2 regions of the Arthrobacter sp. NPDC058192 genome follow, and region 2 is predicted to be linked to the other one. Evidence: predicted binding sites of a transcription regulator. Region 2 holds the regulator's gene; the other holds the start of a gene.
What was found. The regulator HspR, encoded in region 2, represses chaperone genes until heat shock. The targets are predictions, from matches to a motif close to AAGTTGAGTCNNNNNGACTCAACTT.
Positions count from the first base shown of each region.

Region 1: ACFVVK_RS03620 (ATP-dependent Clp protease ATP-binding subunit) is a predicted target of HspR. The motif match lies at 1,908-1,932, and genes of this name have one in related genera.

Region 1 covers NZ_JBHVVJ010000002.1:323,709-327,113, forward strand. The annotation lists gene ACFVVK_RS03610 (hypothetical protein) at 1-410, shown strand, start outside; gene ACFVVK_RS03615 (low temperature requirement protein A) at 470-1,642, opposite strand; gene ACFVVK_RS03620 (ATP-dependent Clp protease ATP-binding subunit) at 1,948-3,405, shown strand, end outside.
Region 2 covers NZ_JBHVVJ010000001.1:351,545-354,949, reverse strand. The annotation lists gene ACFVVK_RS01685 (DnaJ C-terminal domain-containing protein) at 102-1,085, shown strand; gene ACFVVK_RS01680 (heat shock protein transcriptional repressor HspR) at 1,101-1,523, shown strand; gene ACFVVK_RS01675 (MFS transporter) at 1,634-2,959, opposite strand; gene ACFVVK_RS01670 (FadR/GntR family transcriptional regulator) at 3,049-3,405, opposite strand, start outside.

The sequences.
Region 1 (3,405 bases), on a different contig from region 2:
TGATTTTGCTGATGGTCCTTTCGATCAGTTCGATGGTGTTCTGGATCATCACGCAACACGATCTGTGGGAAAGCCCCCGGCGCAACGATCCCCTCGAACGATACAAGGCTTCCTTGTACAACACCTCTACTGTGTGGTCATTGATGATCGGCGTCGTGATCAGCTACTTCCTGCTATTCGTGGCCGTGCTGCTGGCCGCCGCGTTCACCATCGACGGTGTCTTATTGGCGCAGACTCTGCAACATCCAGTGACCGTTTGGGACTTTGCGGAAGTCGCTTGGATGACGACATCGGCGGCGCTCATCGGCGGCGCGTTGGGCTCGGGATTCGAATCAAAGGACGACATTCTTCGGGCGGCGTACGGCCAACGGGAACGTCATCGCCGCCAGTCGGTCAACGAAGGCGAATAATCAGGCCTGTGCCGGAGGCGGCCCGGCCGCTGCTGGTGACAGACACCTTCCCTGGCAGCCTAAAAACCACCAGCGGGACCCTGTTTCGCGCGCCTGCGGCGGTGCGCGGCGTCGGAAACTGCTACGCCTATGAGGGGAAGAACGGCCCCCATGGCGGCCACGAAGGCCGGTAGGAGAGAGCTCATGCCTGCCAGAACCGCCAGGGCTCCGATGCCGGCGAGATCGGGTGGTCGGCGGCGGCCCAGCACGCGTCGAATAAACACGCCCCGGGCGGCAAGGAAAAGAGCTGGTCCACCATACAGAAACAGAACGGTGGCCAGGCCAGGGCGGGCGCCCGGCTCGCTGATCACGAGCTGATCACCGATCGCCACCAAGATCAGGCCCGCCAGTAACACGAGCAAGGTATTGCCCGCCAAAATACCGGGCCGGAACTGATCATCTAGTGAAGCTAGCTTTGCCAAAGTCTCACGCTCAAGGCCGTGGAAGTAGCACCACCAGATCGCGACGCTTCCAGCTAAACTTACGGTCCCGGTCAAAAGTATCAAGGGGTCCTCCAGGTTGCCCGCTATGGCCAGGCCGGTTGAAATGATCGTTTCGCCGAGTGCGATCAGGTAGAACAATGCGAACCGCTCAAAGATCCTCTCTCCCGGGAGAGGGACCTGGCTGCCTTCGGTTTTCCGGCCGGGCAACCGGTGCGCCAACATATGGCCACCCAGATCGATCGCGGCAGCGACACCCCAGAACACCAACCGGGGCCCGGGGTCGAAGAAGACGCCGGCAACCCAAAATGGCCCACTCATACACCCCCAGATCAGCGTGCGCACGAAATGGCTGTGGGTGGTCCGGTCGAGTCCGACAGTAAGCATCCACGCACCTCGGCCAAGCTGGACCAACAGATAGCTCGCAGCAAAGAGCCAGCCGAAGGCGCCGAACGCTGAGCCGATTGAGGCGTTCATGAACAGGGAAACAAGCATGACGATCAGCAGCATCCACTGGACCTCAAGCCGCGAAGTGTCCAGCAGCGTCGCCGACCAGGTCGTGTACACCCACACCTTATAGACAGCAAGGAGCAGCACAAATGTCTCACCGGCCGCCACCCACGAAGGATGCTCCAACAAATGATGGGAGAGTTGCGATAGGGCGAAAACAAAGACCAGATCGAAGAACAGCTCGAGGCGCGAAACCTCGCGTCCGGAAGCCGCGGAACGCATCAGCGACCTGGCACGGATCATCTGTATCCTCCACTGGGCTTCATGAGCGGACGGAGGCCCCCTGTTGTGGAAAGGCTGACAACGGTCAGCAGAGAAGTCAAGGGCGGGCGTCGGCTCTGATGGGCCGTGGCCGGCCAGGCGCCTGGCTGGCGGCCAGTCCTGCACGGCATCTGCTCCCGGAACACAGTTGCACGCTGAGCATGGGCGGTCTCCAGGCGCCCCGGCGCCTGGCTCCCCCCGGATCCGGACCCTGGCCGCTGGACCCGGGAATAAATCCGTTTTTCCAACGTTGAGTCAAGTACACTCAACTCTCTTAGGAAGGTTTCATGGCTGCATTTATTGGGCCGGCCGAGTCCGGCCACGGCTCGTTCGACGAATTTCTTGCCCGTTACCTGCAGGGCCAGCAAGCGGCCCGCTTCGGGCACCCGATGGACATCACCCGGCTGCTGAGCCGGCGCACCCATGATGTGCTCGCGCGTGCGGCGCAGTTCGCCGCAGAGCACGGTCACATCCATGTGGACGCGCTGCACATCCTGCGTGTCTTGGTCGAGCAGGAACCGGCCACCGACTATATCCGCCGCGCAGGCGCGGAGCCTGCTGCCATCGCCACGGCGGCCGAGGAGCGTCTCCCCGAGCAGGCAAACGCCCGGGCGGAAACGACGCTGGCCCTAACGCCGTCAGCGCAGCGCGCCCTACTCGACGCCTACCAGGTTGCCCGGGCGTTCGGCTCAACCTACATCGATCCTGAACACGTGTTCTTCGCGCTCGTCGTCAATCAGGAGGCCCCGGCCGGGCAGGTGCTCGCAGCGGCCGGTGTGACGCCGGAATCCCTGCAGTCCGGTCCGCGCGCGCAGTCGGCATCGCCGGGGCCCACGCCGACCGGCGCGGAGCCCGGACGGCCGCAGGCAGTTGCCGCCGGGTCTGACACCCCGACCTTGGACACCTACGGCAGCGACCTCACGGCACGTGCCCGCGAAGGCGGCCTGGACCCGGTAATCGGCCGTAGTGCCGAGATCGAGCAGGCCATCGAGATCCTGGCCCGGCGCACCAAGAACAACCCCGTCCTAGTTGGGGAAGCCGGCGTGGGCAAGACCGCGATCATCGAAGGGCTGGCGCAGGCGATCATCGCAGGCGCCGTGCCCGAACAGCTGCGCGACAAGCGCGTCATTGCCCTGGATCTGCCGGCTATGTTGGCCGGAACACGGTACCGCGGTGACTTCGAGGAGCGTCTGACCAAGGCGATGGACGAGGTCGGTTCACACGCCGGGGAAATCATCCTGTTCATCGACGAACTTCACACGGTCGTCGGAGCCGGCGGCGCGGGGGAAGGCGGCATGGACGCAGGAAACATCCTGAAGCCGCGTCTGGCCCGTGGTGAACTTCACCTCGTCGGCGCCACCACCCTGAACGAATACCGCAAGGTGGAGAAGGACGCGGCACTGGAACGCCGCTTCCAGCCCGTACAGGTCGGTGAACCGAGCATAGAGGACGCCGTACAGATCCTCGACGGCCTGCGCGGACGGTACGAGGAACACCACGGCATCCGCTACACCGACGAGGCGATCCGCGCCGCCGTCGAACTCTCCGCACGCTACGTGACGGACCGTTTCCTGCCCGACAAGGCCATCGACCTCATCGACCAGGCGGGTGCGCGGCTGAGCCTCAAACTTGGCTCACAGACCGACGTGGCTGTCCTTCGCGAGCAGCTCGCAACCCTGGAAAAGTCCAAGAACGGTGCCGTGGCCGCTGAGCGCTATGAAGAGGCCTCGCGGCTGCGGGATGAG
Region 2 (3,405 bases):
CCGGCTCCGGCAGGCCCGAAGCCACTCCCGGGCCCCCTCATCCGCTACGGCGTTCAGCGGTAATGTCGCCTTATCTCTTTGTATTTTGAAAGGAAACGCCATTGGCTAGCCAGGATTGGGTGGACAAGGACTTTTACAAGATCCTTGGTGTCGCCAAGGACGCTTCCGACGCCGACATCAAGAAGGCCTACCGGAAGCTTGCCCGGCAGCACCACCCCGACAGGAACGCGGGCGATGCGGCGGCGGAGAAAAAGTTCAAGGACATCTCCGAGGCGTATTCGGTGCTCTCCGATCCCGACGAGCGCCAGCAATACGACGCCATCCGCGCCATGGGCGGCGGTGCACGCTTCGCTCCCGGCGGAGCCGGCGGGGGTGCCGGCGGGGCAGGCTTCGAAGACCTCTTCGGCGGGCTCTTCACCGGCGGCGGGGGACGCCACTCCGGCGGCTACAGCACCGCGGGCGGCATTCCGCCCGAGTTCGCGGATCTCTTCGGCGGCGGCGGATTCGGCGGTGGAGGCCAGTCCTTCCAGCGGGCTCCGCAGAAGGGTGCGGACCGCACCGCGTCCACCTCGATCTCGTTTGCCGGGTCCATCCGCGGCACAACCATCGGTCTGCGGGAACCGGACGGCGAGGTCATCGACGTCCGCATCCCGGCCGGCATCAAGGACGGGCAGAAGGTCCGCGTCCGCGGCAAGGGCCAGTACGCGCCGGCAGGCAACGGCGACCTCATGGTCACAGTTTCCGTGAAGCCGCACGATTTTTACGTCCGCGACGGCGACAACCTCCGCATCCATGTGCCGGTCTCCTTCCCGGAGGCCGCCCTGGGCGCGGACATCGAGGTTCCGACGGTCGACGGCGACACGGTCAAAGTCAGGGTGCCTGCAGGCACCCCGTCGGGCCGCACGCTGCGCGTCAAGGGCCGGGGCATCAAGCACGCCAAGGCCACCGGCGACCTGCTCGTGACGATCGACGTCGCCGTCCCGCGGCGGTTGAACAAGGAAGCGGAGGAAGCCGTGAAGGCGTTCGCCGCGGCCACGGACGGCGAGGACGTCCGCTCGGGCCTGGCAGCCAAGGCCCGGCTCTAGGAACGGGGTCCAGCCATGGCTATTGACTTCGATCAGCCGATCTTCGTCATCTCCGTTGCGGCTGAGCTGGCGGACATGCACCCGCAGACACTGCGCCAGTACGACCGGCTGGGCATCGTCTCGCCCAGCCGGGCGCCGGGCAAGTCGCGGCGCTACTCGCAGCGGGACGTGAACATGCTCCGCGAAGTCCAGCGGCTCTCCCATGAGGGCGTCTCGTTGGAAGGCATCAAGCGGATCCTGCAGCTGGAGAACCAGGTGGCCGCCCTGCAGCGCCGGGTCGGTGAGCTGACCGAGGAGCTGGGCCGGCGCCGCCAGGCGACCGATGCGCGGATCTTCGCGGCCGGAACGGCCGGCGACGTCGTCAGTTTGGCCCGCGGGAAGCGACCCCAGGCGAGGTCCCAGGCCTTGGTGGTGTGGCGGCCCCGCGGGATCGACTGAGACAACCGCGACATCTGCGGGATTCGGATAAGACAAACAGCTGTGCCCGGGACCGCTGGTCCCGGGCACAGCTGTTGGGAGGCGGGGTCGCCGCCGTTGCTTGGTCGTCCTTATTTGCCCGAGGCGATGAGCTGGTCGACGGCGCCGCGTTCGCGCCGGCTCCACGTTTCGCGGGTGGCCAGGGCGGCGACAAGACCGATCGCGCCGCAGCCCATGTAAACGATGGACACCCCGCCCCAGCCCCAGGCCGCTGCCGTGGCCGCGGCGATCAGGGGGATGAAGCCGGAGATGGCGGCGGAGAACTGGTAGCCGATCGAGGCGCCCGAGGTCCGGGTGTTGGCGTGGAACAACTCGGAGAACCAGGCGCCCTGGGCGCCTGCCAGCATGTCGTGGAGGATCGGCAGTCCGATGATGTACACGAGGACGATCAGGAACGGGACGCCCGTGTTGACCAAGAGGAACAGCGGAACGCCGAACAGGATGATCCCGGCCGAGCCCGCAATGTACACCTTGCGGCGGCCGACGTTGTCGGTGAACCGGCCCCAGAGGATGGTGGTGACGACGCCCAGTGCCGCGGCGAGGACGAGGCCCGTCAGGCCGGTCTGGCGGTCGGCGATTTTGTTGCTGGTGATGTAGGACAGCAGGTAGGTCACGATCACGTAGAAGCCGCCTGATTCGGCCAGCCGCAGGCCGATGACACGCAGGATGTTGCGCCAGTCGTCCCTGATCACGGTCAGCAGCGGGTTCTTGACGAGCTCGCCCTTGGCCTTGGTTTCCTCGAACTCGGGCGATTCGCTGACCTTGAGGCGGATGATGATGCCGGCAATGATAAGGATGGAGCTGGCCAGGAACGGTACCCGCCAGGACCATTCATTGTTCCAGCCGGTGGTGGCCAGGAAGACAAGGTTGGCCAGCAGCAGTCCGAGCGGGACGCCGGCCTGGGGGATGCCGGTGTACCGGCCGCGCTGGCGCCACGGGGCGTGCTCAAAGGTCATCATGATCGCGCCGCCCCACTCCGCGCCGAAGGCAAGGCCCTGGATGATGCGGATGGCAACGAGCAGGATCGGAGCCAGAACGCCCACCTGCTGGTAGGTGGGCAGGACACCGATAAGGAAGGTGGCACCGCCCATGACCAGGAGCGCACCGACGAGGACCGGTTTCCGGCCGTACTTATCCCCGAGGTAGCCGCCGATGAGCCCGCCCAGCGGCCGCATCGCAAAGCCCACGGCCAGCGTGGCGAACGCGAGCAAGGTGGCGGCCAGGGGGTCCTGGCCAGGGAAAAACGCGCTGCCGAAGTACAGTGCAGCGGCTGTGCCGTAGGCCAGGAAGTCGTAGTTTTCGATCGTTGTGCCGACGGCACTGCCGATCGCAACCTTGAGCTTGTCCGGTGAACCGTATTCAGCCTGGCGGCTTTGTGCTTGTGTGAGCGTACTCATCAGCGTCCATATCTCCTTCGATATGGGACGGGGGCATTTTCCCCGGTCCCGGGTGCCGCGGTCCTGCACCAGTGACGCCGACTGCGGCGTCAGCTCGGGTGGTTCAGGCCCTTGACGTTTCCAATGTTGTAAAAACTGCGGATGTGGTCGCCCACAGCGCGCCTGGCTGCATCCGCGTCCCGTCGCCGGATGGCATCGAGGATGTCGCGGTGTTCGCTCCGGACCACCTTGGCGGTCGTCTTCCAGTCCTCCAGCCGCGCGTAGGCTTCGATCATTTGGCGGTTGATGGCGGTCCGGAGCGACCCCATCAAGTGGGACGACAGTGCGTTGCCGGTTGATTCAGCGATCCGGACGTGGAACGCGGCATCCAAGCGGTTGAACTCGGCGGTTGAAATGTCCGGGTCATCCATTGCATCGAGGATCAGCTCGAGGTCGCGGTGGTCCTG